3 regions of the Janthinobacterium sp. HH106 genome follow, and region 2 is predicted to be linked to each of the others. Evidence: predicted binding sites of a transcription regulator. Region 2 holds the regulator's gene; each other region holds the start of a gene.
The links. The regulator FNR, encoded in region 2, switches genes on or off when oxygen is low (the NO sensors DNR and NnrR bind a similar motif). The targets are predictions, from matches to a motif close to TTGATNNNNATCAA.
Positions count from the first base shown of each region.

Region 1 (10,254 bases), on a different contig from region 2:
CATCGCGTGCATATTGGCCGTGTCGGCTTTCGACAAGCCTTTCCAGCTATCGATGGTGCGTTGGATGGCGGCAACTTCTTCTTCATCCAGGGTGCGCATTTTCTTGCCCACGTATTGCAGCTGGCGGCGGCGGCCTTCGTGATCCTTGATTTGCTGGCATTCGAGAATGGCGTCGCGCACGTCTTCCGGCATCGGGACGCGCTTGACGCGGTCGCGTGCCTCATTGACGAGTTCTTCGCCCAGCTTTTGCAGGACGGTCATCTGGCGCTTGAGTTCCGATTTCGACGGACGTTCATATTCCTGTTCGAATTCGGTGGATTGGAAGCCGCAAGCTCCCCGGTTTGGATTTGGCATGATAAGGCGGGATTGGCCGCGTAGGCCGCACCTGTAAACTGTAAACGACTGCTATGATAACCTTTTTAGCGGCTTTCCGAAGAAAACAGCGCATGAACGACTCCGTATTTACCCATAGTCAAGAGCAATTGCAGCAACTGGCCCGTGATGTGTTGTCTTTTGCGCGGGAAGCGGGCGGCACCGACGCTGCCGTCGAGGTCAGCGAAGGCGGCGGCCTGTCCGTTTCTGTACGAAAAGGCAAGATCGAGACGATCGAGCAAAACAAGGACAAGGGCATGGGCGTGACCGTGTTTGTCGGCAAGAAACGCGGCAATGCCAGCACCTCCGACTTTTCGCCGTCCGCCCTGCGCGCCACGGTGGACGCCGCCTACAATATTGCGCGCTTCACGGCCGAGGACGATTGCGCGGGCCTGGCCGACGCCGACATGCTGGAAATGTCCCCCCGCGATTTGCAACTGTTCTATCCCTGGCTCATTTCGACCGAGGAAGCCGTCGCACTGGCCCAACGTGCCGAGGCGGCCGCGTTTGCCGTCGATCCGCGCATCACGAACAGCGAGGGCGCCAGCGTGCACGTGCAGCAATCGCACTTTGTGTCCGCCAATTCGCGCGGCTTCATCGGCGGCTATCCGTTTTCGCGCCACACGCTGTCCGTGGCACCCATCGCCGGCAAGGGCGCGAAGATGCAGCGCGACGACTGGTATTCGTCCGTGCGCGACGCCGCCAAGATGTCGAGCCCGGAAGCCATCGGCCGCTATGCCGCCGAGCGCGCGCTGTCGCGCCTGAACGCGCGCAAGCTGGGCACGCGCACTTGCCCCGTGCTGTTCGAGGCGCCGCTGGCGGCCGGTTTGCTCGGTACCTATGTGCAAGCGACCTCGGGCGGCGCCCTGTACCGCAAATCCACGTTCCTGAACGATTCACTGGGCACGCAGGTGCTGCCGTCGCACGTGCAGATCTTTGAAGATCCGCACGTGATCGGCGGCGTCGGTTCGGCGCCGTTCGACGAAGAAGGCGTGAAAACCGTCAGCCGCGACGTCGTCAAGGATGGCGTGGTGCAAGGCTATTTCCTGTCGACTTATACGGCCCGCAAGCTGGGCATGCAGACGACGGGCAACGCGGGCGGTTCGCACAATCTGTACCTGACCTCGAGCCTGACGGCCGCCAGCGACGATTTTAGTGCCATGCTGAAAAAACTGGGCACGGGCTTGCTGGTGACGGAACTGATGGGACAAGGAACCAATTACGTGACAGGCGACTATTCGCGCGGCGCGTCCGGTTTCTGGGTGGAAAATGGCGTGATCCAGTATCCGGTGGAAGAAATCACGATTGCCGGCAACATGAAGGACATGCTGCGCAACATCGTTGCCGTAGGCGCCGACGTGCTGCGCCGCGGCACCAAAGAGACGGGTTCCATCCTCATCGAGAGCATGGTGGTGGCCGGCGGCTGAGTGCTTGGGGACCCGCCGCGGCTACGCCGCGCAGGCGCCCCATGCTTTACTGCTGGACTTGATAGCCATCCGTCAGGGTGGCCAAAAATTTCACCATATCCTCGATCTCGCCCGCCGTCAGCGCCGGCGCCATGCCGCGCTTGCGGTCGAACGGCGCTTCGCTGACGTTGACGTTGGCGCGGTACCTCGCGGGTACGTCATTGAATTTCTGCACTTTCCCTTGTTGGTCGCGCGGATACCATTCTTGCGGATGCGTATCGCGCCGCGCATAGAAGCGCAGGGCATCGGTCAGGTTGTCGAACACACCGTTGTGGAAAAACACCTGGCGCGTGGCCACATTGCGCAGGCTGGGCACCTTGAAGGCGCCGCACAGCTCGCCTTTCAGCGCCAGGTCCGTGCGGTCGGGACCGCACAAGCCCAAATCGAAATACGCGGGGTCGGCCGTGGCGGGAATGCGCGTATTGCGCGGCACGCCCAGATTGTCGAAACTGAAGTCCGTAAACAAGGGCGGCGCGCCATGTTCGCCCCGCCCGCTGGGGTGGCAAGCGGCGCAATTGCCCTTGCGTTCATCGTTGAACAGGGCCAGGCCACGCAATTCCGCCAGCTCCAGCGGAACCTTGTTGGCCAGGTAGAGGTCATATTTGGAATCGTAGCGGTGGAAGTCCGGCTCTTCCTGCTGGAATTGCTGCAAGGCATAGGTGATGCGGCTGAATGCCTGTTGCGGTTGCGTAAAGATGGCAGCGCCAAAGACGTGCCGGAATGCTTCCGCGTAACTGCCGTTGCGCAGCCGTTCCACCACTTCATCCGTGCTGGCATTGGCCATTTCGTGCGGTGCCAGGAAAGGCCGTTCCGCCTGTTCCGCCAGGCTGGCGGCGCGGCCGTCCCAGTTGATGCCGCCGTTGGGTGCGCCTTCCCCATCAAAGCGGAAGGGCGGAGTGTGTTCCAGGTAGCGCAGCGATGGCGTGGCGCGGTAGCCGTGCGCCTGGCCATCTGCGCCCCCCAGTTGCACGGCCAGTTTGTTGGCTGGCGCGTAAGCATGGGCCGGGTCATGGCAACTGGCACACGACTGCTTGCCCGAGGCGGACAGACTGGCATCGTGGAAGATGCGCCGCCCCAGCTGTGCGGCAGGGCTGAGTTCGGCCGCTGCGCCCGGCATGCCGGGCAAGCCAAGCAACAAAGATATGCACACGTGTGCAAATCGGGTCGGTGAAAATCGCGCCTCAGCGCGTGGCTGGTCTTTGATGGTCATAGGTGGGGTCGCTATCGGCAAGGGGAGGGACAGACAATGCTGCGCCCAGTATAGGCAGCAATAGCCGGCGTGGCAACGATTTGTGATGCTGCGCTGCGCCATGGCGATGCCGCCCGCCGTGCCGGAGGGCGGCACGGGCGGCTGGCCGCGGCACGGTCAGTACGGTCAGTATTGTTCCCACTCGCCTTCCGCCACCATGGCGGGCGCGGCGCTCTTGCGGCTGGCGGGGGCGTTGGCGACGAGCCGGGGCTGGGCCGCCGTGGCGGCTGCGGGCCGTGGCGCCGGCTTTGGCTCCGGCCGCGATGCTGGCGCGACTGGCGCCAGCGCCTGTGTGCCGTCGAGTTTGAACACGCTGACGGCTTCGGCCAGGATGCCCGCTTGATCCTGCAGCGCTTCGGACGCGGCGGCCGCCTCTTCCACGAGGGCTGCATTTTGCTGGGTCACGGCGTCCATTTCCGTGATGGCCTGGTTGATCTGTTCAATGCCCGCTTCCTGCTCGTTGCTGGCGGACGTGATCTCGGCCATGATATCCGTGACGCGCCGCACGCTATTGACGATTTCCTCCATGGTGCTGCCCGCCTGGTTCACGAGGGTGCTGCCAAGACTGACCTGGTGCACGGAATCGTCGATGAGGATCTTGATTTCCTTGGCGGCGGAGGCGGAGCGGTGGGCCAGGTTGCGCACTTCCGTGGCGACCACGGCAAAGCCCCGTCCCTGTTCGCCTGCCCTGGCTGCTTCCACGGCCGCATTCAGCGCCAGGATATTGGTCTGGAAGGCAATGCCGTCGATAACGCTGATGATGTCGACGATTTTCTTCGACGAGGCATTGATGGAATCCATGGTCGTGATCACTTCCGCCACTACCTGGCCGCCCTTGCTGGCCACGCTGGAGGCCGATTGCGCCATCTGGTTGGCCTGGCGTGCGTTTTCGCCATTCTGCTTGACGGTCGACGTCAGTTCTTCCATCGACGAGGCCGTTTCTTCCAGCGAGCTGGCTTGCTGTTCCGTGCGCGAAGACAGGTCCATATTGCCGGAGGCGATTTCACGCGAGCCGTGGGCGATGGCGTCCGTGCCATGGCGCACGCGGGCCACGATGCCTTGCAGATTGTCATTCATCTCTTTCAAGGCGCGCAGCAGCTGGCCCGTTCCATCGTTGCCGCGCGCGTCGATGCTGACCGACAAGTCGCCGGCCGCCACCCGTTGCGCCACCTTGACGGCATCGGCGATGGGCCGGCTGATGGAACGGCTGATCAGGATGGCCAGCGCGATGGCAATGGCCGTCGCCGCGATGGACAGGGACAAGGTCAGGATGATGGCCATGCGCCCATCGGCGGCGGCTTGCTTGCCTTCGCTTTCCATCAGCGATTCCTGGAAGCTGGTCATGGCCGCCAGGGCCGTCAAGAATTTTTCTTGCGGATAGCGCAACTGCGTCAACAGGAAGATGCCCGCCGTTTCCGATTTGCCTTCTTGTAATAGTTTGATGTTCGCATCGCGCGTCCTGGCATAGCTTTCGCGGCTGCTCATCACGGCCTGGAGCAGTTCCTGGCCCTTGGGCGTGTTGATCATGGTTTTCAGGCGCGCCAGCAGCTCCGTATTCTTTTTGATCGAGGCCTGAATCTTGGTCACGGAACTGCTGACTTCGTCGGCATCGTTGGCGCCGATGATGGCGATGCTCAGCAGGCGGGCCTGGATATTGACCTCGGACTGTATCGTATTCGACAACATGACCTTGACATAGCGGTCGTTGAGAATTTTTTCCGTCGAGGTGTTGATGTTGCGAATGCGGCTGATGGAAACAAATGCCACCATGGCAAGCAGGACAATGATCAAGCCGAAACTGACGGCCAGGCGGGTACTGATTTTAAGCTTATACATAGGTCATTCATCCTCGGCGAAAAGCGGAAAGCGTGCGCAGGGAATCGTCCCGCGGACAGGCTGTGTCCATTCAAGACGATGCTGATGCGGTCAGTTTGCGTTACAGAAAGCTAATTCGGCAGGGACAGGGCCGTGGATGCGTATTGCCGGTGGCCGGGAAGTCATTGGCGACCCGCCCGGCGAGATATTCTTGCGGGGCAGCGCAGCGTGGCGCGGCCCGATTCTGTTGCTTAGTGTAGGACGATAATTTCTGACAGGCAAGATGTTAGGAAAAAAATCCGCTCGGCCAGCAACGCTTGTCGTGCGGTCAAAAAAAATGCCCCGGCGAGCGGGGCAAGGGATCAAGCGGGCCGTGTCGGCCCAGGCGCTCAGGCGCGCAAGGTGGACAGGATAGGTTGCAGCACGGCCGCGCCCAGTGCGGCGCTGCGGGCGCCGCTCCAGCCCGTTTGCGGGTCGGGATCGTTGGCGTTGTCCTTGAACGGCAATTCCAGGGTCAGCGACAGGCAGCCGAAAGCGTGCGTGATGTGGGGCGAGCCCATGGTCAGCACTTCCGGCGTGAACGGGCCGTCTTCATAGCCATGCTCATCCTGGAAGTCGGGGCTGGCCACCTTGAAGTCGGCGATGAAGCGGTCTTGCTCGGCCTTTTGTGCTGGCGTGAAATTTTCCAGCGCATCGCTGCCGGCCACGAAGACGTAGGGCAAGCCTTCGTCACCATGCACGTCGAGGAACAGGTCGCAACCGATTTCATGCATTTTCTGTTTCACCAGGAACACTTCCGGGCTGCGCTCCATGGTCGGCGTCATCCATTCGCGGTTCAGGTTGGCGCCGGCCGCGTTGGTGCGCAGGTTGCCGTGCACGGAACCGTCCGGGTTCATGTTCGGCACCACGTAGAAGACGGCGTCCTGCAGGCACTGGCGGGCAAAGGGATTGGCCTGGTCCAGCAAGGCTTCAAGCATGCCTTCGACAAACCACTCGGCCATCGTCTCGCCCGGATGCTGGCGCGCGATGACCCAGACTTTTTTCTCGGCATCGGCGTCGCCGACGACCAGCAGATTCATGTCGCGGCCTTCCACCGTGCTGCCCAGGTCGATCAGGCGCACGAGCGGCGACGCTTGCGCGCTGTCGATCAGGGCCAGGTGGCGGTCCCATGGATACGGTTCGAAATAGGCGTAGTAGACGCTTTCTTCCTCGGGGGTGTGTTCGATGGTCATCACCGTGCCGTCAAAGCTGGTCGGCACGCGGAACCAGGTTTCGCGGTCGTAGCTGGCCACGGCCTGGTAGTCTTTCCAGCCGTCCGGGTAGGCGGACTTGCCGGCATTCATGAAGCGGATCGTGCACGCCTCGCCTTGCGCGCCTTGCAGGCGGAAGTAAAACCACTGCGTGATGTCGGCGTGGGAATCCTTGCGGATGTTCAGTTCGATGGACTGGGCATCGTCGGCGCGCAGCACCTCGATCGCGCCGGCGTCGAATTGCTGGCTGATTTTAATGGTCATGAGTGTTCCTGATAAAAACGTATGGGTTTTGCATCGTGTGCAATGGCGCGATGATACCTGTTTTGCGGTGGCCTTTGTGCTGGCGCAAACGATGACGGACATGCTTTGCTAACGTGGAAGCTCCGACATGGGGAGATCATCATGGACGACCATAGCAACCACATACGCGAACTGGAAAAGAAAATCAGCGCCCTCAGCGACGCGCTGGCGCACCTGGGCAAGGGCACGACCTTGCAGGAATTGCTGCGCATCATACGTTTCCCCGGCTACACGACGCCGGCCGAATTCAGCTTCAACGTCGCCATCCTCGACACCATGCTGGTGCAGGCCAATGCGCTGGAAAAGCTGGGGCAGGATTTGCTGGCGGGGGCCAAGCAGGTGGTGGCAAAACAGTGAGCAGGCGGTGACTTACAACACCTAACAAAACCGTAGCGAGCGGAAGGGAGTTGTGGTTGAGAAGCGCAACTGTACGAAGGTACAGTGAGCATCGCAGGCCGCAAATACCGACGCGCAGTAGGTTTTGATAGGTGTTCTTATTCCTGAACACCTGAAAAATGGCCAGGGCAAGGCGCAGGGCCGCAGGCAGTACGAACGTACGCCCAGGCCCTGCAACGCCGCCATGGACGTTTTATCAGGTGTTCAGTCCGCCGAAGCGTTCGTAAAACCACGGCTCCACGTCCGGCGCGTGCTCATCCTCGCGACGCAGGGTGGCCAGGATGTGTTCCTCTGCAGGAGCATACGTGATGCGGTACAGGTCGCGCGCCAGCGCATAGGCTTGCGTGCCAGGCCACGGTTCGGGCAGCAGTTCGACGGGCAGTTGCGGGTCGTGCAACTGCACGCGACGGTAGGCGTGCGTCAGCAGCGAGCGGATGACGAACGCTTGCTCCGCATCGAACACGGGTTCTTCCTGCAGCAGGGTCAGCAGCGGCTGGAAGCTGGCGATGAATTTTTCGTAGCCAGCCATCACTTCCGACAAGTCCCAGCAGTCGCCCACCATGTCGCGCAGGGGACGCGTGCTGACGCCTGGCAATTCCGTGGTGTGGCAGACATACAGCTTGCCCTGCACCTCGTTGCGCACGAGGATATCTTCCAGCGCCTCCGCATTGCTGGCCGGATGGCCAAAGATGCCGGGAGAGATCAAGCCGTAGCCCGCCCACAATAATTCCTTGCGCAGCGCGCCCCGTTCGGCGGCGCCGATGCTGCCGGCCGGACCGATCACCAGGGTCCAGCTGCCATCCCAGTGCACGACCAGCGGCGCGTAGATGCGGCGGTAGGCGCGTTCGAAGCGGGCCAGCGCCTCCGGGCGTATCGCATAGGCGCTGCGGCGGCCGTCGCGCTGCGAGCTGAGCCAGCCTTCCTGCGCCAGGCGGAACACGCTGGTGCGCAATAGCCGGTCATTGACGCCGAATGGCGCCAGCAGTTCGATCAGGCTGCCCAGCCAGATGGCGCCGCCGCGCGGCACGATGGCGTCGCCGAAGATGGTCATCACCAGGGACTTCGAGCGCGGTGGGTCGCTTTCCAGGAAATCGGCTATCCATGCCGTGCAGCGGGTGTTCTTCATGTGGTTCCGGTCTGGCCGTGTTGCGGTCGGTTCAATAAAAGCAGCAGTTTACTTGGCTGCGCGGGTAGCGCGGCAATAATTTGCCGGAAGCGCGGGTAGCGCCCCATGGTGTTTTCTCATAAGCAATATCATACGCACAAAAAAGCTGCACAAGATACGATTTTTTAAAATGATTCACATCAAGTGTATGCAAATCGTTTTTTGTATCGTATTATCTGTTTATCGCACCGCGTTGCTGCGCAAAATCAAAGACATGGGAGACACATCATGTACGCACAAATGGTTGAAACCGGCCTCAAGAACGTCCGCTCCATCGACGACATGGGCCAGGAAGAGCGCGCTTTCCAGGCGCGCATCGACGAAGGCATCAAGATCGAGGCCAAGGACTGGATGCCGGACGCCTACCGCAAGACCCTGATCCGCCAGATTTCGCAGCACGCGCACTCGGAAATCGTCGGCCAATTGCCTGAAGGTAACTGGGTCACGCGCGCACCGACCCTGAAACGCAAGTCGATCCTGCTGGCGAAGATCCAGGACGAAGCGGGCCACGGCCTGTACCTGTACAGCGCCGCGGAAACCCTGGGCGTGTCGCGCGACGATTTGCTGGCCGCCTTGCATTCTGGCAAAGCCAAGTATTCCAGCATCTTCAACTATCCCACCCTGTCGTGGGCCGACATGGGCGCCATCGGCTGGCTGGTCGACGGTTCCGCCATCATCAACCAGATTCCCCTGTGCCGCTGTTCCTACGGTCCGTATGCGCGCGCCATGATCCGCGTCTGCAAGGAAGAATCGTTCCATGCGCGCCAGGGCTACGACATCATGATGTCGCTGTGCAAGGGTACGCCCGCACAGAAAGCCATGGCGCAAGATGCCTTGAACCGCTGGTGGTGGCCATCGCTGATGATGTTCGGCCCGTCCGACGCCGCCTCCGTCAACAGCGCGCAATCGGCGCAATGGCGCATCAAGCTGTTCTCGAACGATGAATTGCGCCAGCGCATGGTCGACCAGACCGTGCCGCAAATCGAATACCTGGGCCTGACCGTGCCCGATCCCGACCTGAAGTTCAATGCGGAGACGGGCCACTATGAATTCGGCGAGATCGACTGGGCCGAGTTCAACAATGTCCTGAAGGGTAATGGCCCGTGCAATCGCGAACGTTTGCAAACGCGCGTGAAAGCGTATGAAGACGGTGCATGGTTCCGCGATGCCTTGGTCGCGTATGCCGACAAGCAAGCCGCCAACAAAGCAGCAGCGTAATTACATAAGACAGATAGGGGATAGCAACATGAGCAAAGAATGGCCATTGTGGGAAGTGTTCATCCGCAGCCAGCACGGCCTGGCGCACAAGCATGTAGGCAGCCTGCACGCGTCCGACGCCGCCATGGCGGTCAACCATGCGCGCGACGTCTACACGCGCCGCAATGAAGGCGTGAGCATCTGGGTGGTGCGCGCGGCCGATATCGTCGCCAGCAGCCCCGGCGACAAGGGCGCCCTGTTCGAACCGTCGAACAGCAAGGTGTACCGCCATCCCACCTTCTTCCCGATGCCGGAAGAAGTCAAGAACCTGTGATGGGAGCGCCTGCAATGGATGACAAGGTCAACTACCTTTTGCGCCTGGGCGACAACGCCCTGATCCTCAGCCAGCAGCTGTCGCAGCTGTGCGGCAAGGGACCGGCGCTGGAAGAAGACATGGCGCTGACCAACGTGGCGCTCGATCTGTTGGGCCAGACGCGCTTGTGGTTCAGCTATGCGGCCGAACTGGAAAACGCGGGCCGCGACGAGGACGACATTGCCTTTTTGCGCGATGCCCACGATTTCAAGAACTGCCTGCTGGTCGAACAGCCGAACGGCAATTACGCCGACACCATGATGCGCCAGTTCTTCTTCGACAGCTGGCACTACTTCCAGCTGCTGGAACTGACGAAATCGGCGGATGCGCGCATCGTCGAAGTGGCGCAAAAGTCGATCAAGGAAGTGACGTATCACCTGCGCCGCAGCGGTGACCTGATCGTGCGCCTCGGCGACGGCACGGCGGACAGCCATGCGAAAACGCAGGCGGCCGCCGACAAGCTGTGGATGTACACGGGCGAGATGTTCAAGTACGACGCCGTCGACCAGGCCATGGTCGCCGCCGGCATCGCGCCGCCATCGGACGTGCTGCGCCGGGCCTTCCTCGAGCACGTGGCCGAGATCTTCGCCGAAGCCACCTTGACCATGCCGGCGCCCGACGCCTGGATGCAAAAGGGCGGCAAGCAGGGCACGCACACGGAACACCTG
Region 1 covers NZ_LRIC01000048.1:389,233-399,486, forward strand. The annotation lists gene yjgA (ribosome biogenesis factor YjgA) at 1-354, opposite strand, end outside; gene pmbA (metalloprotease PmbA) at 447-1,799, shown strand; gene JAB8_RS19380 (cytochrome c peroxidase) at 1,846-2,955, opposite strand; gene JAB8_RS19385 (methyl-accepting chemotaxis protein) at 3,214-4,923, opposite strand; gene JAB8_RS19390 (M14-type cytosolic carboxypeptidase) at 5,292-6,416, opposite strand; gene JAB8_RS19395 (hypothetical protein) at 6,558-6,812, shown strand; gene paaX (phenylacetic acid degradation operon negative regulatory protein PaaX) at 7,048-7,977, opposite strand; gene paaA (1,2-phenylacetyl-CoA epoxidase subunit PaaA) at 8,245-9,234, shown strand; gene paaB (1,2-phenylacetyl-CoA epoxidase subunit PaaB) at 9,263-9,547, shown strand; gene paaC (1,2-phenylacetyl-CoA epoxidase subunit PaaC) at 9,547-10,254, shown strand, end outside.
Region 1: a site for FNR is predicted at 8,147-8,160, ahead of paaA (1,2-phenylacetyl-CoA epoxidase subunit PaaA). Genes of this name have one in related genera too.

Region 2 (10,254 bases):
CCGTCATGGCGATCACGGGCAGGCTCAAGCGTAGTTCCGTGCGGATGATGTGGGTGGCGCTGAAGCCGTCCATGACGGGCATCTGCATGTCCATCAGCACGATGTCGTAGCGCAGCGCTTCCGTGCGCAGCCGTTCCACGGCCTGCAAGCCGTCGCCCACCACGTCGAGGGTGGCGCCCATGTGTTCGAGGATGCCGCGCGCCACGGCCTGGTTCAAATGGTTGTCTTCCACCAGCAGGAAATGCACGCCGGCCAGTTCCGTGCCCAGCGGCTGCTGCAGCATGCGCTGCTCGCCGCCGTCGTGCTTGGTAATCAGCGCCTGGTGCAGGGCATCGAACAGGCTCGAGCCCGTGATGGGCTTCATCAGCACGACATCGGCCTCGGCCGCGCTGGAGATTTCCTCGAGGTGGTTGCGGGCGAAGGCGTTGACCATCACCACGATGGGCTGGCGCTGGCCGCTGGCTGCCTGGCGGATGGCCTTGGCCGTGGCCAGGCCGTCCATCACGGGCATGTGCCAGTCGGCCAGCACCACGTCGTACGGCTGCTGCTGCGCCAGGCGCTCGCGGTACAGTTCGATAGCGGCAAAGCCGGAGTCCACTTCGTCGGCCAGCCAGCCCCACGCCTCGATCAGCTTGACGATCAGTTCGCGCGTGGTGCGGTTGTCGTCGGCCACCAGCAGGCGCAGCTGGCCCAGGGTGGGCGTGCGCCGCGTTTCGGCCGGCTGCGCCAGCATCTCGAACGGCACGCTGAACCAGAAGCGGCTGCCCTTGCCTTCGCTGCTGGCGACGGCGATGTCGCCGCCCATCATGTGGATCAGCTGCTTGCTGATGGCCAGGCCCAGGCCCGTGCCGCCGAAGCGCCGCGTGATGCTTTGGTCGCCCTGCGAAAACGCGGCAAACAGCTGCTGTTGCTGCAGTTCCGTCATGCCGATGCCCGTGTCGCGCACTTCGAAGCGCAGCCAGGCACGGCCGTTGTCCTTCTCGGCCAGGCTGACGGCCACCACCACTTCGCCGCTCTCGGTGAACTTGATCGCATTGCCGGCCAGGTTGACGAGAATCTGCTGCAGGCGCTGGGCGTCGCCCATGAGGCGGCGCGGCACGTCGGGCTCGACGGCAATCGCCAGTTCCAGCTCCTTTTCGCCCGCATTCATCGTCATCGTCGTGGCCAGCGTGTTCATGACTTCGTCGAGGTCGAATTCGACGGGCGACAATTCCATGCGGCGCGCCTCGATCTTCGAATAATCGAGCACGTCGTTGAGGATGCCCAGCAGCGACTGGCCCGCCACGCGCACCATGGTCAGATACTTGCGCTGTTCCGTATCGAGCTTGGTATTGCCCAGCAAATACACCATGCCCAGCACGGCATTGAGGGGCGTGCGGATTTCATGGCTCATGTTGGCCACGAAATCGCTCTTCGCGCGGTTGGCCGCCTCGGCCCGGTCGCGCTCCTGTTCCAGCTCCGCCGCGCGCGATTCGAGCTCCTGCTGCAAGCGGTCGCGCTCGCTCATCAGGCCGTTGAACGCTTCCGTCAGCTCGCCGATCTCGTCGCGCTGCTGCACGGGCACGGGAGTGAAACGGCTGCCGCTGGTGCGCAGCGCCTGCAGGGTGTCGCGCAGGCGCACCAGCGGCGAGAGCAGGCGCACGGTGACCCAGCCCAGCACGGCTGCGGCCAGCAGCGAGGCGAGGATGCTCCACAGCACCAACCGGTACAGCACGCCGTCGAACGGTTCGAAGGCGTCGTCGAGGGGCAGCGAGGCGGCCAGCAGCCAATTTACGGATTTCAGGCGCTTGAAGCTGTTGACGGCCGTGATGCCGCGGCTGTTGGTGCTGACCATGGTGCCTTCGCCATCGTCCTTCAGCAGCCGGGTGGTCGTCAGGTTGGCGTTCGGCAGGCGCGGCTGCAGCAAACGGCTGGTGTCGGGATGCAGCACATAGCGCGGCACGGCGCCGCGCGTGAGGACGAAGTAATAGCCGCTCTTGCCGATCTTTTCTGAGCGCAACCTCCCCAGCAGGTTATCCTTGTACAGGCGCAGCACGCCGATCACCACGCCGGCCACCTGGCCATCGGCGCCCAGCACGGGCGCGACCATCTGCACGATGGGCATGCCGCTCGATTTGCCCAGCATCGGCTCGGTGATCATGGGCTGGCGCGTGCGCAGCACGGTCTGGAAATACTCGCGCTCGGCGACGTTGATGCCGGCGCGCCCCGCCACTTCCGGCATGTCGGCCACGACGGCGCCGTGCGCGTCGAGCACCAGCACGTCGTCGAACAGCACCAGCATCGAGCGGCGCGAATAGTATTCGCGCAATTGGGCGGGCTGGGCGATCAGTTCCGGCGGCTGCTGCCGGGCCGTCAGGGTGACGATCTGCAGCAGCATGCCCAGCTTGTCGTCGAGCTCGGCGGCGGTGCGGCTGATCAGGGACGACTGCTGGCTCAACAGTACCTTGGTGAAATCGTCGCGCATGTGCTGCACCTGGATCATGGTGACCAGCGCGATCATGGCGATCGAGGTCAGGCTGGTGGCCAGCGCGACTTTTGCTTTGATGCCGAGAGGCTTCATGATTTCCTTTTCAGTACCGGGCGGCACAGGCGGCAGATAATGCTGTCAGGAATTTTCCTATCAATACCCCAGCTTGGCAAGCGCCGCCACGCAAATTGCCCTCTCCGCATGGGCTTTTGACGATGTTGCCATATAATTAAAGTCGGAACGTCGTTTATTCAGCGAAATTGCGGTGAAATTGGCACACGGCAACCCTGTATGCAGTAAACTTGTTGTTGCATTTTCTAAAAGGTACCGACATGACTGAAGCGCTACTCACTCCAACCTCGCCCACAGTGACCGTGGAAGCGTTGCGTGCGCGATGCTCGACCTGCAGCATGCATCAATTGTGTCTGCCGATGGGCCTCGACGTGGGCGACATGGACAGACTGGACCAGATCATCGGCCGCCGCCGCAAGATCGTGCGCGGCGCTTCGCTGTTCCGCATCGGCGACTCGTTCCAGAACCTGTATGCGATCCGTCTGGGCCACTTCAAGACCTACCAGATCAATCCGGGCGGCGAAGAGCAGGTGACGGGTTTCCAGATGGCGGGCGAACTGCTGGGCATGGACGCCATCAGCGCCGACCGTCACCACTGTAATGCGGTGGCGCTGGAAGACAGTGAAGTGTGTGAAATCCCGTTTTCCAGCCTGGAACAATTGCTGGGCAATATGCCGACCCTGCTGCGCCATTTCCACCGCATGATGAGCCAGGAAATCACGCGCGAGCAAAGTGTCATGCTGTTGCTGGGCAACATGCAGGCGACGCAGCGTTTTGCCGCCTTTATCGTCAACCTGGCGTCGCGCTATGAAGCGCGCGGCTATTCGGCCAGCAAATTTCAGTTGCGCATGTCGCGCGAGGAAATCGGCAACTACCTGGGCCTGACCATCGAAAGCGTCAGCCGTTTATTGTCGAAATTCAAGAAGGAAGGCTGGCTGCGCGTTTCCAACCGCGAGATCGAGATCTTGCAGCCGGCCAAGTTAAAAGCTATTACAGCCGGCACCGACGTCTGCAAGTAACAGCACCGTCAAAACCTGCTGCGCGTCGTGCTTTGCGGCCTGCGATGCTCGCTGTGCTATAGCACAGCTGTGCTTCTCAGCCACAAATCACTGCCGCTCGCTACGGTTTTTTCCCGGCGCTGTACGTTATAGCTCTTCATCCGCGTGCAGCGCGATGCTGCGTTGCACGGGCCAGGTCCAGATGCCGGACAGGCGCCACTCGCGTTTGTCGTTTTCCACCAGCACTTGCCAGCGGCTGCGCTCGAGCATCGGCAGCGCCACGGAAAAATTGCCGGCCGCATCGGGCTGCACCAGCAGCTTGATATCCTTTTCCGGCAGGGTCGCATGCGCCAGGTGCAGCTGCAAAGGCCCCTGGTACGCCTTGCCGAAGCTGTGCACGGAGCCGCTCAGGCGCGCTGCAGCGACGTCATACGACAGGGTCGTATCCATGGCCAGGTCGCTGGCGATCGTGTCGCGCTTCAAATCCTGGTTGATCGCCTTGCCCTGCTTGTAATAGTCGCCCACCACCAGCGCATCGGGCTGCGTAAACGCGATATAGCCCATGAAGCTGCCGACGACCACGGACAGGCCGGGACCGATCATCAGCAGCCATGGCCAGCGATGCTTGTACCAGGGGGCAACGGGAGGTTGCAGTTTCAGACTGTCGGACATGGTATTTCTCCTGTGTTTCTGGTATACGGCCAGCCCCCATGCGGGGACCGGCCTTCCTGCATTAGCGCGGCACGATGAACACCGCGCTTTCGCGCACGTGCAGCGACGGGTCGTCCAGCGAGTGCAATTCGATCGCAATCTTGTTCGAGCCCTTCTCGCCGACGCCGTGCGGCACGCGCAGGCGGATCGGCCAGCCCAGCGTTTCCGTCGGCTGCAAGGTCACTTCGTCGCGCGTCAGCAAGGTCAGGCCCGGCAAGCCGGATGCGCTGATTTTGAAATGCTGGCTTTGCTCCGAGGTGTTCATGATCTGCAGACGATAGACGTTTTCGATCATGCCGTCTTCCACCTCGCGTCCCATCGAACCGCGGTCGCGGATCACGTCCATTTTCAGGGGCGTGCGCAGGGCCAGCGACGTACACACGGCGATGATGATCAGGGCCAGGATGGACGTGTAGATCAGCACGCGCGGGCGCATGGCGCGCTGGCGGATCTGCTTCGAATTGAAGTTGTTTTCCATCGCATGGTCGGTGCTGTAGCGTATCAGGCCACGCGGCCGCTCGACCTTGTCCATCACGGTATTGCAGGCATCGACGCAGGCGGCGCAGCCGATGCATTCATACTGCAGGCCGTTGCGGATATCGATACCGGTCGGACACACCTGCACGCACAGGGTGCAATCGATGCAGTCGCCCAGCTTGTCGTTGTTGCCGGCCTTCTTGCTCATGGCGCCGCGTGGTTCGCCGCGCTTGGCATCGTAGGTGATGATCAGGGTGTCCTGGTCGAACATGGCGCTCTGGAAGCGCGCGTAGGGGCACATGTATTTGCACACCTGCTCGCGCAGCCAGCCCGCGTTGCCGTAGGTTGCCAGGCTGTAGAACAAGACCCAGAACCATTCCCAGGGACCGAAATTGAGGGTGGTCACCTCGCGCGCCAGTTCCTTGATCGGCGTGAAGTAGCCGACAAAGGTAAAGCCCGTCCACAGGGCGATGGCGCCCCATACCAGGTGCTTGGCCGTCTTCTTGAACGCCTTGCGCACGGAGGGGCCCTGCTTGTCGAGGGCCATGCGCGCGCTGCGCGTGCCCTCGATGCGGCGTTCGACCCACAGGAAGATTTCCGTGTATACCGTTTGCGGGCAAGAAAACCCGCACCACACCCGCCCGGCAATGGCCGTGACGAGGAATAACAAATACGCACAGATGATCAGCAGGGCCGCCAGATAGATGAAATCCTGGGGCCACAGCACGACGCCGAAAATGTAGAACTTGCGCGTGGTCAAATCGAACAGCAGGGCTTGCCTGCCATTCCAGGTCAACCACGGCAAGCCGTAGAACGCGAGCTGGGTAAGCCATACGCATACCCATCGCCAGGTAGCGTAGCGTCCTTTGGCCTCGCGAGGGTAGATTTGCTCGCGGGCCGCATACATCTTGATGACTTGAGGTTCCATTACATCATTTCACGGGCGTCTGGGGATTCGACAGGCTCCAGACATACGCCGACAGCACGTGTACCTTGGATTCGCCGAGGAAGTCGCTGAAGGCCGGCATGGTGTTGTTGCGACCCTTGCGCACGGTTTCCATGATGGTATCGGCGCTGCCGCCGTACAGCCAGATCTTGTCCGTCAGGTTAGGCGCGCCGAGCATCTGGTTGCCCTTCGCATCGGCGCCGTGACAGGCCATGCAGGCGCCGAACTTGGCCTTGCCCAGCACGGACTTGACGGGGTCCGACGTGGAACCGGACAGACTCAGCACGTAATGGGCCACGTTCTCGACATCTTTTTCGGAACCGAGCGCGGCGCCCATCGGCGGCATCTGCCCATTGCGGCCGTGCATGATGGTGGTCTTGATGATGTCGGGATCACCGCCATACAGCCAGTCCTTGTCCGTCAGGTTGGGGAAGCCCTTGTTGCCGCGGGCATCCGAACCGTGGCACTGCGCGCAGTAGGTCAGGAACAGACGCTGGCCGATCGCTTGCGCCTGCGGATCGGCGGCCACCGTCTTCAAGTCCTGGCTCAGGTACTTGTTGAACAGGGGGCCGTAGTCGGCTTCCGCCTTCTTCAGCTCTTCCTCGTACTGGCCCGTCGATTTCCAGCCCAGGCTGCCGGCGTAGGTGCCCAGGCCCGGGTACAGGAACAGGTAGGCCAGCGCGAAGACGATGGTGATGTAGAACAGCCACATCCACCAGCGCGGCATCGGCGTATTGAGTTCCTTCAAGTCCTCGTCCCACACGTGGCCCGTGGTGCCGTCGGCGGGGGCGCCGGCGGCCACTTTCACTTTCGACTGCGAGTACAGCAGCACGCCGCAGCCGATGATGCCCAGCAGGGACAGCACGACGATGTAGATATTCCAGAAGCCATTGGTAAAGTCAGCCATGGTTGCGCTCCCCTTGTGCCGGCGCGGCATCGGCCGGATAGTCGAGCGCCTCGTCGGCGAACGGCAGGCGTGCCGCCGCGTCGAAGTCGCCATTGCTGCGGCTGAACGTCCACCACAGGATGCCCACGAATGTCATAAAGGAAACCACCGTCATGACGCTGCTGGCGCTGTCAAACAGGTTTTCGATTGCCATGCTAATTCCTTGTTTTGATTAATGTACCGAGGCCTTGCAGATAGGCGACCAGGGCGTCTTCTTCCGTCTTGTCCTGCAGCTGCGCGGGGCCGGCGGCGATCTCTTCGTCGCTGTACGGCTGGCCCAGGCGTTTCAGGGCGCGCATCTTCGGCATGATGTCGTCAGGCACCAGCTTGGTCTTCGCCAGCCATGGGTAGGCCGGCATGTTCGACTCGGGCACCACGTCGCGCGGGTTGTTCAAGTGCGTGCGGTGCCATTCGTCGCTGTAGCGGGCGCCCACGCGGGCCAGGTCCGGCCCCGTGCGCTTGGAACCCCACTGGAACGGACGGTCGTAGACGAACTCGCCGGCGACCGAATAGTGGCCATAGCGTTCCGTTTCCGCGCGCAGCGGACGCACCATCTGCGAGTGGCAGTTGTAGCAGCCTTCGCGCACGTAGATGTCGCGGCCCGCCAGGCGCAGCGGCGAATACGGCTTCAGGCCGGCGACGGGCTCCGTCGTGCTCTTCTGGAAGAACAGGGGGACGATCTCGACGGCGCCGCCGATGCTGATCACCACCGTGACCAGGGCGATCAGCAGCCAGGGGTTTTTCTCAATCCATGCATGTGAAAATTTCATTTGCTTTCGCTCCTATCAGGCGTGCGCCGCGTTCAGTTCCGGAATGCGGGCGACGGGGAGTTTGCTGCCGCGCAGAGTCATCCAGGTGTTGTAGCCCATGATGCACATACCCGACAGGTACAGCAGGCCGCCGGCCACGCGCACCACGTAGTACGGATACGTTGCTTTCACGCTCTCGACAAAGGTGTAGGTCAGGGTGCCGTCCGGATTGACCGCGCGCCACATCAGGCCCTGCATCACGCCGGCGATCCACATCGCGGCGATGTACAGCACGATGCCGATGGTGGCCACCCAGAAGTGCACGTCGACCAGGCGCGTGCTGTGCATCTGCGTGCGGCCCGCCAGGCGCGGCAGCAGGTAGTAGATCGAACCCATGGTGATGAAGCCCACCCAGCCCAGGGCGCCCGCATGCACGTGGGCAACGGTCCAGTCGGTGTAGTGCGACAGCGAGTTGATGGTCTTGATCGACATCATCGGACCTTCGAAGGTGGCGATGCCGTAGAACGACAGCGAGACGATCATGAATTTCAGGATCGGATCGGTGCGCAGCTTGTGCCAGGCGCCCGACAGGGTCATGATGCCGTTGATCATGCCGCCCCAGCTTGGTGCCAGCAGGACCAGCGAGAAGACCATGCCGATCGATTGCGTCCAGTCAGGCAATGCCGTGTAGTGCAGGTGATGCGGGCCCGCCCACATGTAGGTGAAGATCAGCGCCCAGAAGTGGACGATCGACAGACGGTACGAGTACACGGGGCGCTCGGCCTGTTTCGGGATGAAGTAGTAGACCATGCCCAGGTAGCCGGCGGTCAGGATGAAGCCCACCGCGTTATGGCCGTACCACCACTGGATCATGGCGTCCTGCACGCCCGCATACGCGGAATACGACTTGGTGAACGAGGCTGGCATGACGGCGCCATTGACCACGTGCAAAATCGTCACGGCCAGGATGTAGGCGCCGAAGAACCAGTTGGCCACATAGATGTGCTTGACCTTGCGCTTGATCAGGGTGCCGAAGAAGACGATGGCGTAGGCGATCCAGACGACGGCGATGAGGATGGCGATAGGCCATTCCAGCTCGGCGTATTCCTTGCCGCGGGTCAGGCCCATGGGCAGGCTGACGACCGCGCACAGGATTACCGCTTGCCAGCCCCAGAAGGTAAAGGCGGCCAGTTTGTCGGAAAACAGGCGCACCTGGCAGGTGCGTTGCACGACGTAGTACGAGGTGGCGAACAGGCCGCAGATGCCGAAGGCGAAAATCACCGCATTCGTGTGCAGCGGACGCAAGCGTCCGTATGTCAGCCATGGTATGTCGAGGTTCAGGGCAGGCCAGGCCAGCTGAGCGGCGATGATAACGCCAACCAGCATGCCGATGATGCCCCATACCACAGTAGCGACCGCGAATTGCTTCACGATCTTGTAGTTATAGTTCAGCGATTGATCCACAAAGACTCTCCCTGGAATTACTATTTATGATGGTGGCCAGAGAGTAAGTGTTTGACCGCGAAAAAACTTTGATGTGGATCAAAATTCCCCGGATGAAATAAGCGTAGCGAACTGGCATCGAAATAAAGTGATATTTCGATCAAAAAAGCCGTACAAGATCCCTGCAAAAAGGGCATGTGGAGCAGACGCGCCGGCCATGGCGTGCGGGACGCCGGCCGGGCGATGAAGTCAGGGATGCGGTTCGCCGGGCGCCGGCTTGACCGTCGTATCGTCGTCCTGCAGCACGCGCAGGCCCGGTCCGACGAGGTCGTCGAACTGGCCGCTGTCCGAGGCCGTGAAATACACCCACAGGGCGATGAAGACGACCACGACGCTCAGGGGGATGAGGAGATACAGTGCTTCCATGTTCAGGCTTTCCGCAGGCGCAGGGCGTTGGCGATGACGACGGCCGAGCTGGCAGCCATGCCGACGCCGGACAGCCAGGGGTTCAAGAAGCCCAGCGCGGCGGCCGGGATGGCCGTCAGATTGTACAGCGTGGCCCAGCCCAGGTTCTCGCGGATGATGCGCATGCTGCGCGCGGCCGTCTTGGCCGTGTCGAGCACGGACACCAATTGGCTCGACAGCAGCACCGTGTCCGCATGCGCTTGCGCCAGCGCGGCGCCGGAGCCCATGGCGAAGGACACGTCGGCACCGCTCAGCACGGCGGCGTCGTTGATGCCGTCGCCCACCATCGCCACCACGGCACCCGTCGCCTGCAATTGCTGCACGAAATCGAGCTTTTCATCGGGCAGGCATTCGCCGCAGGCCGTGGCGATGCCCAGCTCCGCCGCCACGCTTTGCGTCAGCGCTTCCTGGTCACCGCTCAGCAGCACGACTTGCTTGCCGTGCCGGTGGAAATACGCGACCACGTCGCGCGCTTCCGGGCGCAGCGCGTCGCTGAGCAGGAAGCGCGTCAGCCAGCGCCCCTGCGTGCCCAGGTACAGCGGCGTCATTCCCTGCATGCCGACGGCCGTGTCACCCAGCGGCGGACCCGCGATGGCGGCGACAAAGGCCGCATTGCCCAGGCGGTAGCGCACGCCGTCGACGAGGCCCTCGAGGCCCTGCCCCTGCACTTCCTGTAATTGTTCCGCATGCGTGCGCGGTGTTTCTCCCGCTGCTGCCAGGATCGCCTGTGCCAGCGGATGGGCGCTGCCCGCCTCCAGCGCGGCGGCCACCTGCAGGCAGTCGTCTTCCGTCATGCCGTCCAGGCCCTCGATCTGTTTCAGCACGGGCCGGCCCAGGGTCAATGTCCCCGTCTTGTCGAAGACGATGTGGGTGGCGCGGTGCAGGGTTTCCAGCACGTGCGGCTGGACGATCAGCACGCCGCGCCGCAGCAGGCTGTCGGTGGCGGCCGCCAGCGCCGTCGGCGTGGCGAGAGACAGCGC
Region 2 covers NZ_LRIC01000012.1:131,637-141,890, forward strand. The annotation lists gene JAB8_RS06675 (response regulator) at 1-2,560, opposite strand, end outside; gene fnr (fumarate/nitrate reduction transcriptional regulator Fnr) at 2,800-3,558, shown strand; gene JAB8_RS06685 (FixH family protein) at 3,685-4,209, opposite strand; gene ccoG (cytochrome c oxidase accessory protein CcoG) at 4,271-5,653, opposite strand; gene ccoP (cytochrome-c oxidase, cbb3-type subunit III) at 5,658-6,578, opposite strand; gene JAB8_RS06700 (cbb3-type cytochrome c oxidase subunit 3) at 6,571-6,771, opposite strand; gene ccoO (cytochrome-c oxidase, cbb3-type subunit II) at 6,773-7,387, opposite strand; gene ccoN (cytochrome-c oxidase, cbb3-type subunit I) at 7,403-8,830, opposite strand; gene ccoS (cbb3-type cytochrome oxidase assembly protein CcoS) at 9,059-9,235, opposite strand; gene JAB8_RS06720 (heavy metal translocating P-type ATPase) at 9,238-10,254, opposite strand, start outside.

Region 3 (10,254 bases), on a different contig from region 2:
CCGTGTCACGGCTGCGCAAACAGTACCACGCTCAGCAAATATAACAGCGGCGCCGCGCACAGCAGCGCGGATAGTAGCGACCCCATTTTCTTGCTGGCCAGCCGGGCCAGGCGCAGCCGTTCCCGCGCGGGCAAGTGCTGGCGGATCACGCTGCGCGCGCGTGGCTGAAACGGTTGTTCGTGCATGAGATCTCCCTCGTCGATCAGCAGTGGATGCCGTCGAGCATAGCGAGGGGGATCTAAAAATGGTGTAAAAAGCGTGCCTGGCGCCGCAAGCGCGGTGTAAAGATGCGGCTGGCATGGAGGCGGCAGCGGGCGATGTTGCGCCGCTGCCGCTGGTGATGCTTACTTTCCCTGGCGGCGGCGTGCCAGGAAGCCCAGCAGGCCCAGGCCGGCGAGCAGCATGGCATAGGTTTCAGGTTCCGGCACGGCGGAAATGAAGGCCCTGTAGTTGCTCAGGTCCTTGGGCAGGCCCGCCACCGTGAACGTGGTGCCGGCAGCCACTGGCGCGGCCCAGTGGAACACCAGTTCGCCCTGGCCGAAGTGGATGGCCAGATAGTCATAGGCGGCCGCGCTCGTATAGGAATTGACCCCGCCGCTCAGGCCTGCCGTGGTGCCGGCAGTGCAGCCCGAAGTGGCGCTGTCGCAATACGAAACGGCGGCGCCCAGGCTGCTGCCGAACACGCCATTGATGTAGCCCTGGATGTCCGAGGGGCTCTGCGGCACCAGATTATCGTCATAATATTTCACCTCCAATGCCGGTGATGGCAAATAGGTGACGGTGCTGCCGGCAATGACGAAACCGCTGGCCGGCCCCACATCAACCCAGGTGGCCGCTTGCGCTGCACTTGCCAGTACGGTCATTGCGGCCAGCATGGATGCCTTGACGGCAATGCTTTTTATGCTTTTCATGAAAATCCCCTTGTGCTTGAGACAGTTGCTACATCGTGTAGGGATACGCCCCTGCCTGCCGGGGAAGTCATCCCATTGCCCGTTTTTAGCTGCTATTTCCTGCGCGTACTGAGTACGCAAATGCAAGCTTACTCTTGATGTAAATTAATGCAATTTTAATAATTCTATTGGTTTGCTTGACAACATCGCATACGGCTATGTATGGATGTGCTAGCGATGGCCAACATGACGTTAGGAAATAGCGTGACAAGGCGCGCCAGCTTGTGCTAGCGGCGTTCGGACTTGGGAAAAGGGGAGGCGGGTGCTTCAGTCGCTGTTGTTGCTGACGCCAAACAGGCGATCCTTGGCGTTGAGCAGCTTTTGTACCTTGGCGCCCATTTTCATCAGTTGCGCCATCGATTCGGGCGACAGGCGCTGCAAGTCGTCGAACCAGGTGTTGGCCAGGTCGACCAGTTCATACATTTCGCGCATGCGCTCCTGCGCATATTGATCCACGGGTTCCGTGGCCGGGGCCAGCAGCGCTTCGCGCAGCACTGTCAAGGTCGGGGCCACCTCGCGGCGGCGGCGCTCGGCGGCCACCACGCGGAAGATTTGCCACACGTCGCCCAGCGAGGAAAAATACTCGCGCCGGTCGCCGGGGATGCGCGACTGGCGGATCAAGCCCCAGCCCTGCAATTCCTTCAGGCCGATGCTCACGTTCGAGCGCGAAAAACTCAGGTGCTCCGCGATTTCATCCGCGTGCAAAGGATGCTCCGCGACAAACAACAAGGCGTACACTTGCCCCACCGTGCGGTTAAAGCCCCAGCGGCTGCCCATCTCGCCGAAATGGCTGACGAAGGTCAGGATCAGCGGCGTCATTTGGATATTTTGAGTTTTCATAATTATCTGAATTTTTTCACGCCAAACCGCCAGGGTCAATTGATATATGTCATGTTTCGCAGTATTATACAAAAAATCGAATTTACAGAAAATTCTGAAAACTCAAAAAATATAAGATGACGACCTCGCCACTGTCCTTGCCCCGCTTTATTCTTCCCCGTGCCGCCAGTCTGGCGCAAGGCGGCGCCGCCTTGCTGTGGCTGCCGCAAGCGGCCTTGCTGGCCTGGGCCGTGCAAGCCATGCTCGATGGCGCGCCGTGGCGCGCGGCCCTGTTGCCGGCCGCAGGCGTGCTGCTGCTGGGCGTGCTGCGCGCCGGCTGCGAAGCGTGGGGTGCACGGCGCATGTATGCGGCGGCGCGCGCGCACCTGTCCACCTTGCGCGGGCAAGTGGCGCAGGCGCTGGCGCGCCGTTCGCCGCTGGACCGCCAGCGCGCCCAGTCGGGGCAGGCGGCCAGCGTCATTGCCGAGCAGGCCGAAGCCATCGTGCCGTATCTGGTGCGCTACAAGCCGGCGCGCTGGAAAGTCATGCTCGTGCCGCTCGTGATCCTCGCCGTGGTGACGCCGCTGTCGTGGATCGCCGCGCTGATCCTGCTCATCGCCGCGCCTCTGATTCCCGTCTTCATGGCCCTCGTGGGCATGGGCGCGCAGGCGGCCAGCCGCGCGCAGATGGTGGAAATGGGCAGCATGAACGCCTTTCTGCTGGACCGCCTGCGCGGCCTGGCCACCTTGCGCGCGCTCGATGCCGGCGATGCCACGGCCGCGCGGCTGGACGCCTCGTCGCAATCCGTGCGCCGGCGCACGATGGTGGTGCTGCGCATCGCCTTTTTGTCGTCCGCCGTGCTGGAACTGTTTTCCGCGCTGGGCGTGGCCATGGTGGCAGCCTTCATCGGCTTCTCGCTGCTGGGCAGCCTCGATTTCGGCACCTGGGGCCGCGAACTGACGTTGGGGCAGGGCTTGTTCATCCTGCTGCTGGCGCCCGCGTTCTTCGAGCCGCTGCGCGAGCTGGCCGCCGTCTGGCACGACAAGGCGGCTGGCGAAGCGGGCCTGGCCGGACTGCACGACCTGGCCGCCGAGGGCGTGCCTTTGCCGGGCGCCGGCGTGAAAGCGGCTGCCGTCTCCGCCGCCGCCATGGCGGTGGCGCCGCCGCCCGCCATTGACATCCATCAACTGCGCTTTGCCCATCCCGGCGAAGCGCCCGTGTTCGACGGCTTGGACTTGAGCGTGCGCGCCGGCGAACACGTGGCCCTGCTGGGCGCCAGCGGCGCGGGCAAGACCACCTTGCTGTCCCTGCTGGCCGGCTTGCTGCCCGCCGGCGGCGGCGACATCCGCATCGGCGGCGTGCGCCTGAATGACGGTACCGTCAATACCGTGCGCCAGCGCATGGCCTGGATGGGCCAGCGTCCGCACGTGTTTGCCGCGTCCGTCAGCCAGAACGTGACACTGGGCCGGGCAGGTGCGAACGCCGCGCACGTGACGCAGGCGCTGCACCTGGCCGACCTGACCAGCGTGGCGCAGGCGCAGCCGGCCGTCATGCTCAGCGATGGCGGCCAGGGCTTGTCCGGCGGTGAAGCCGTGCGCCTGGCCCTGGCCCGCGTGGCCCTGCATCCGCATGCGGACTTGCTGCTGGTCGATGAGCCGACGGCCCACCTGGACAGCGAAACGGCGGCGCGCGTCACGGACGCCTTGCTGGCCCTGGCAAAAGGCAAGACGATGCTTGTCGCCACGCACGACCCCGTGCTGGCTGGCCGGCTGCAGCGCACGGTGCAAGTTGATGCCCAGGCGCATGCGCAGACGCAGAAGGCAGAGGCGCGCGCATGAAAACATCGCTGATATCGCACCCCGTGCTGCGGCAATTGCTGCTGGCCCAGCCCCGCAAGCTGATCGGGGGCGCCGTGCTGGCGGCCCTGACGGCCGTGGCCGGCATGGCCCTGCTGGGCCTGTCCGGCTGGTTCATCACGGCCACCTCGATTGCCGGCTTGCATGCGTCCACCGCCATCGTCTTCGACGTGTTCGGCCCGTCGGCCGGCATCCGCCTGCTGGCCATCGGCCGCACGGGCTCGCGCTATGCGGAGCGCCTCGTCACGCACGACGCCACGTTCGCCGCGCTGGCCAGTATCCGCGTGCAGCTGTTTCGCGGCTGGTCGCGCCCGGAAGCGGCCAGCCGCTTGCTGCGCCAGCCCGCCAGGATGCTGTTCCGCCTGACGGCCGATATCGACGCGCTCGAATCGCTGTATTTGCGCCTGCTGGTGCCCGCCTTCACGGCACTGTGCGTGGCCATGCTGGCCGGCGTGGCGTTGGGCGTGATGCAGTGGCAGCTGGGCCTGGGCCTGGCCGCGTGGCTGCTGGCCGCCGGCGGCGGCATCAGCTGGCTTCTGGCGCGCGGCGCCCGCCGTCCCGCCATCGTGCGTACACGCGCCATCGAAAAACTGCGTTCCGCCACCATCGACCTGGTGGCGGGCCAGACGGACCTGGTGATGGCGGGCCGCATCGACGCCCAGTGCGCCGCGCTGGGACAGATCGACCGCTCGCTGGCGCAAGCCGATGTTGCCCTGCTGCGCCTGGAGACGGCGGCGGGCGCTGCATATGGCGTGGCGGGCAGCGCGACCCTGGCAGGGGTGCTGCTGGCCGTGGCCGCGCTGGTGCAGCAGCAGGCGCTGAACGTGCCGCTGGCAGCCCTGGCCCTGTTGATTGCATTGACAGCCTTGGAACCGTTTGCGGGACTGCGCCGCGGCGCGCTGGAAGCGGGGCGCATGCTGCTGGCCATGCGCCGCCTGGCGCCGCGTCTCGATGCTCAGGAGATCGCAGTGCCGCCGGCTGACAGCGCACCGGGCTTGCGCCTGGAACATGTCAGCGCCGCACATGCGGGCAGTGATGTCGCCATCTTGCACGACGTATCGCTGCACATCGGCGAGGGCGAACGCGTGGCCTTGATCGGCCCCAGCGGCGCGGGCAAGTCGACCTTGCTGGCCATCGCCGCGCGCGAGCTGGCGCCGTTGTCGGGCACGGTGCACGCGGGCCGCGCCTGTTTATTCACCCAGAAGACGGAACTGTTCCAGGACAGCTTGCGCGACAACCTGCGCTTGGCCGCCCCGTCCGCCAGCGATGCGCAGCTGTGGGCGGCGCTGCAGGCGGCCGGCCTGGACGACGAGGTGCGGGCCTTCGCGGACGGCCTCGATACCATGCTGGGCGAGGGCGGCCTGGGCTTGTCGGGCGGCCAGGCGCGCCGCTTGGCACTGGCGCGGCTGTTCCTGCACGCATCGACCTTGTGGCTGCTGGACGAGGCGACGGAAGCGCTCAATGCGCAGACGGCGATCGATGTCCTGCAGCGCCTGGGCGCGCGCTGCGAAGGGCGCAGCTTGCTGATCGCCACCCACTTGCGGCGCGAAGCAGCGCTGGCGGACCGGCTGGTCAGCCTGCGCGATGGCCGTATCGTCGGCGACGCGCGCCGTGGCACGCCAGCCTTCGAGGCGGCGCTGGCGGGCCTGCGCGCAGATTAAGGCATCAAGGAACGACTGGAGGCACAGGCGGCGCTGCCTGACAGCTTTGCAACAACAGCGCCAAGCGAAACAGCATCAGATAGATACCAAGTTTACACACAGTAGGGAAATACCAAGGAAATCATATGGACTTCGATATTGTCGCTTTATCCAGACTGCAGTTCGCGCTGACAGCTCTGTACCACTTTATATTCGTTCCGCTGACGATAGGGCTGTCAGTGATCCTCGCCATCATGGAGACGGTCTACGTGATGACGAACCGCCCCATCTGGCGCGACATGACCAAGTTCTGGGGTGTCTTGTTCGGCATCAACTTCGCCATGGGCGTGGCGACGGGCGTCGTCATGGAATTCCAGTTCGGCATGAACTGGAGCTATTACAGCCATTATGTGGGCGACATTTTCGGCGCGCCGCTGGCCATCGAGGGCTTGATGGCTTTCTTCCTGGAAGCGACCTTCGTCGGCCTGTTCTTCTTCGGCTGGGACAAGCTGTCGAAGCGGGGCCACCTGGTCACCACCTGGCTGGTGGCCATCGGCTCGAACTTCTCGGCCCTGTGGATTTTGATCGCCAACGGCTGGATGCAAAATCCCGTCGGCGCGGCCTTCAATCCGCAGACCATGCGCATGGAAGTGACGGATTTCGGCGCCGTGCTGACGAATCCCGTGGCACAGGCGAAATTCGTGCATACGGTGTCGGCCGGCTACACGGCGGCGGCGATCTTCGTGCTGGGTATTTCCGCCTGGTATCTGCTGAAGGGCCGCCACGTGCAGCTGGCCAAGCGCTCGATGACGGTGGCCGCCTCGTTCGGCCTGGCCGCCACCTTGTCGGTGGTGGTGCTCGGTGACGAAAGCGGCTACCTGTCGTCCGAACATCAAAAGATGAAGCTGGCCGCGATCGAAGCCATGTGGACCACGGAGCCGGCGCCCGCCGCCTTCACGGCCATCGGCTTTCCCGACGCGAAAGCGCGCGAGACGCATTACGCCGTGCACATCCCGATGGTGATGGGCTTGATCGGCACGCGTTCGCTGACGACGGAAATCCCCGGCATCGAGCAATTGGTCGACCGCGGCGAGCTGCTGATCCAGGATGGCATCAAGGCGTACGACGCGCTGCAAACCATCCGCAGCGTGGCGCCAGGTGCGCCTGTGCCGCAAGAGGCGAAAGACATGTTCGAGTCGAAAGGCCAGTCCATGGGCTATGCCTTGCTGCTGAAACGCTATGTCGACGATCCGCGCCAGGCCACGCCCGAGCAGATCCGCCAGGCCGCGCTCGACACCGTGCCGCCCGTGGGGCCCTTGTTCTGGTCCTTCCGCGTGATGGTGGGCCTGGGCATGTTCTTTATTTTGCTGACCGGCACCTTCTTCATTCTGTCGACGCGCCGCACCCTGGACAAGCATCGCTGGCTGCTGAAGCTGGCCGTGTTCGCCATCCCGTTGCCGTGGGTGGCCATCGAGGCGGGCTGGATGGTGGCCGAAGTGGGCCGCCAGCCGTGGGTCATCGAAGGCGTGCTGCCGACGGCCGTGGCCGTCTCCAACCTGGGGGCGTCGACGCTCCTGATTACCATCGCCGGCTTTGCCGCCATCTACACCGTGCTGTTGATTATCGAAATGAAGCTCATGCTCAAGGCCATCCGCAAGGGGCCGGAAGAGACGCCGCGGGCTCCCGTGCCAGCGGCCGCAGCCATTCATACTCAACGCGCCTGAGGAGGACCAGACCATGATTTTGCATGAAATGATTTCGTATGAAACCCTGCGCCTGATCTGGTGGCTGCTGATCGGCATATTGCTGGTGGGCTTTGCCATCACGGACGGCTTCGATCTGGGCACGGGCATCCTGCTGCCGTTCGCCGGCAAGACGGACCTCGAGCGCCGCGTCATCATCAACAGCATCGGCCCCGTATGGGAGGGCAACCAGGTGTGGCTGATCCTCGGCGGCGGCGCCATCTTTGCCGCCTGGCCGCAGCTGTACGCCGTCTCGTTCTCGGGCTTTTACCTGGCCATGTTCGTCATCCTGGTGGCGCTGATCGTGCGTCCCGTCGCCTTCAAGTTCCGCAGCAAGCGCGAAGACCCCCGCTGGCGCGCCCGCTGGGACGCGGCCCTGTTCGTGGGCGGCTTCGTGCCGGCCCTGATCTGCGGCGTGGCCATCGGCAACGTGCTGCAGGGCGTACCGTTCCGTTTCTCGCCGGACATGCATATCTTCTATGACGGCAGCTTCTTTGCGCTGCTCAACCCGTTCGCCTTGCTGTGCGGCCTCGTTTCGGTGGCCATGCTGGTGATGCACGGCGCCACCTGGCTGCAAGTGAAAACGGACGGTGCCGTGGCGGAACGTTCGCGCCGTTACGGCAGCGTGGCGGCAATCGCCACGGTCGTGCTGTATGCGGCAGCCGGCGTGGCCCTGTGGCTGTGGGTCGATGGCTACCGCGTCACCAGCGCCGTCGTCGTCGATGGCCCGTCGAACCCGATGCTGAAAACGGCGCAAGTGCACGTGGGTGCCTGGTTCCTCAACTTTGCCGCCCATCCGTGGACCTGGATCGCCCCTGCGGCCGGTTTGCTGGGTCCCTTGCTGGCGTTCGCCTTGCTGCGCGCGCGCCGCGAAGTGCCCGCCTTGCTGGCCAGCGCGGCCAGCATCGCCGGCATCATCCTCAGCGTGGGCGCGGCCATGTTCCCGTTCATCCTGCCATCGTCGATCGACCCGCGCGCCAGCCTGACGGTGTGGGATTCTTCTTCCAGCCACATGACCCTGTTCATCATGCTGGTCGTCACGGCCGTCTTCATCCCCCTCATCGTGGCGTATACGACGTGGGTGTATAAAGTGCTGTGGGGTAAGGTTGACGGCAAAGCCATCGAAGACGACAGCGGTCACGCTTATTGAGAACACCTAACTAAACCTACTGCGCGTCGCCCTTTGCGGCCGGCGATGCTCACCGTACTGGAGTACGGTTGCGCTTCTCGACCACAAATCGCTGCCGCTCACTACGGTTTTGTTAGGTGTCGTTAGTTTGATAGTAAAAACGATCAAGCTGGAATTGAAGAAAGGAAATAATTATGTGGTACTTCGCCTGGATACTGGGTCTTCCGCTGGCGGCGACGTTCGCCGTGCTCAATGCGATGTGGTATGAAGTCGCCGATGGCGACACGACGCCCGAGCAGTACCGCGACACGCCGAACTAGTCGCGCCTGAATTTGATCTGCCCCGCCCGGTGCAATGGTTTTGCCATTGCCGCCCGGCGGGGCATTTTTATGGTTTTTCGCGGATTTCAGTCAAGCAAATCCCGCCATGCCGTGAAAGAGGAAAGATTTGTTGTACGGCCAACACGGTATTCGCCGCCGTACCGGCAGAACTTCACTGAGCCGTGCCGAACGCACGGCTTTTCATTGCCCGCTCCCTGCATTGTCATCGACGCGACGTACGTCCGCGGATCGAGCCGGTCTGCACAGGCGGAAATTCGCTAACACTTGCCCTTGCACACTTCACATCATTTGATAATAAATTTGTGATTTTTGTTTTGTTTTTGTTGTTTTCATTTATTTTTATTAAATTTACTTTAAATCGCCAAAATTTGGCTGTAAAATAAGTTGCTTCTTATAAATATAGAGTAATGATTTGGCAATGAATTTGACTTCGAATGATCGCCTCTCACTCATGCGAGAGCAATGTCATCTCGCTAGCTGAACCAGAGGCAAGCATAGTTAATTCAAGGAAAATATTATGAGCATGATAAGGGGACTCAAGCTAACGCACCGTCTGGCTGTACTGATTGTGATCTTTTCGGTCGGTTTCATCCTCTATGGCCTGTGGTCGTTCAAGACTCTGCAAGAATGGAAAGTGAACGGCCCTGTTTATCAGAAAATAGTGCAAAGCAAGGATCTGATTGCGGACGTGTTGCCACCGCCGGAGTACATACTGGAATCCTATCTGGTCAGTTTTCAGCTGCTGGCGACCGAGGATCGTGCCGAACAGGCGCAGTTAATCGCACGATTTAACACGCTCAAACGTGATTACGATGAGCGCCATGCATTCTGGAAGGGCGCGACACTGGATGCCGATATCGCCGGGCTGCTGCTGAACAAGGCGCATGCGCCGGCGCTGGCCTTCTACACGGTTGCACTGCAACAGTTCATCCCCGCAATAGAGGCACAGGACAAGGCCGGCGCCACCGTTGCGATGAAAAAAATGACGATCAGCTACGCCCAGCATCTGCAGGCCATCAAGCAACTGGTCGAGATGACCAGCCAACGCGCGTCGGCGATAGAGGCGGATTCGAGCGCGCGCATCACGGTGGCGGGCAGCTTGCTGTTGGCGATACTGCTGGTCTCGCTGGGCACGGCGATTGGGGTGGCTGTGCTCATTAGCAAGAGTATTACCAAGCCACTGCAGGACGCCGTGCACGTTGCCCGCATTGTCGCTTCCGGTGACCTGCGCAGCCATATCGCGACCGACTATCGCGACGAGCCGGGCGAATTGATGCGTGCTCTGAAAAGCATGACGGAGAGCCTGCGTCATACGGTGGGCCGTGTGCGTGGCGGTACTGAAACCATCTCGACTGCCTCGCAGGAAATTGCTGCTGGCAATTTGGACCTCTCGGCCAGAACCGAGGCTCAGGCCGGTGCACTGGAGCAAACATCGTCGGCGATGCAGCAGTTAACCAGCAATGTGCAGCAGAATGCCGAAAGCGCTCAGCAAGCCAATCAACTGGTCTTGTCGGCTTCAGCGGTAGCGGTGCAGGGCGGGCAGGTGGTCGAACGTGTCGTCGCGACCATGGTATCCATCAAGGACAGCTCGAACCGTATCGTCGAGATTATTTCCGTGATCGACGGCATCGCGTTTCAAACGAATATTCTGGCCCTGAACGCGGCTGTCGAAGCGGCGCGCGCCGGTGAGCTGGGGCGCGGTTTTGCTGTCGTCGCATCGGAGGTGCGCGCCCTGGCGCAACGTTCCGCCACGGCCGCCAAAGAGATCAAGCAGCTG
Region 3 covers NZ_LRIC01000061.1:35,057-45,310, forward strand. The annotation lists gene JAB8_RS23655 (hypothetical protein) at 6-185, opposite strand; gene JAB8_RS30025 (FxDxF family PEP-CTERM protein) at 345-911, opposite strand; gene JAB8_RS23665 (GbsR/MarR family transcriptional regulator) at 1,218-1,769, opposite strand; gene cydD (thiol reductant ABC exporter subunit CydD) at 1,907-3,607, shown strand; gene JAB8_RS23675 (ATP-binding cassette domain-containing protein) at 3,604-5,286, shown strand; gene JAB8_RS23680 (cytochrome ubiquinol oxidase subunit I) at 5,412-6,989, shown strand; gene cydB (cytochrome d ubiquinol oxidase subunit II) at 7,003-8,157, shown strand; gene cydX (cytochrome bd-I oxidase subunit CydX) at 8,331-8,456, shown strand; gene JAB8_RS30210 (methyl-accepting chemotaxis protein) at 8,995-10,254, shown strand, end outside.
Region 3: a site for FNR is predicted at 1,830-1,843, ahead of cydD (thiol reductant ABC exporter subunit CydD). Genes of this name have one in related genera too.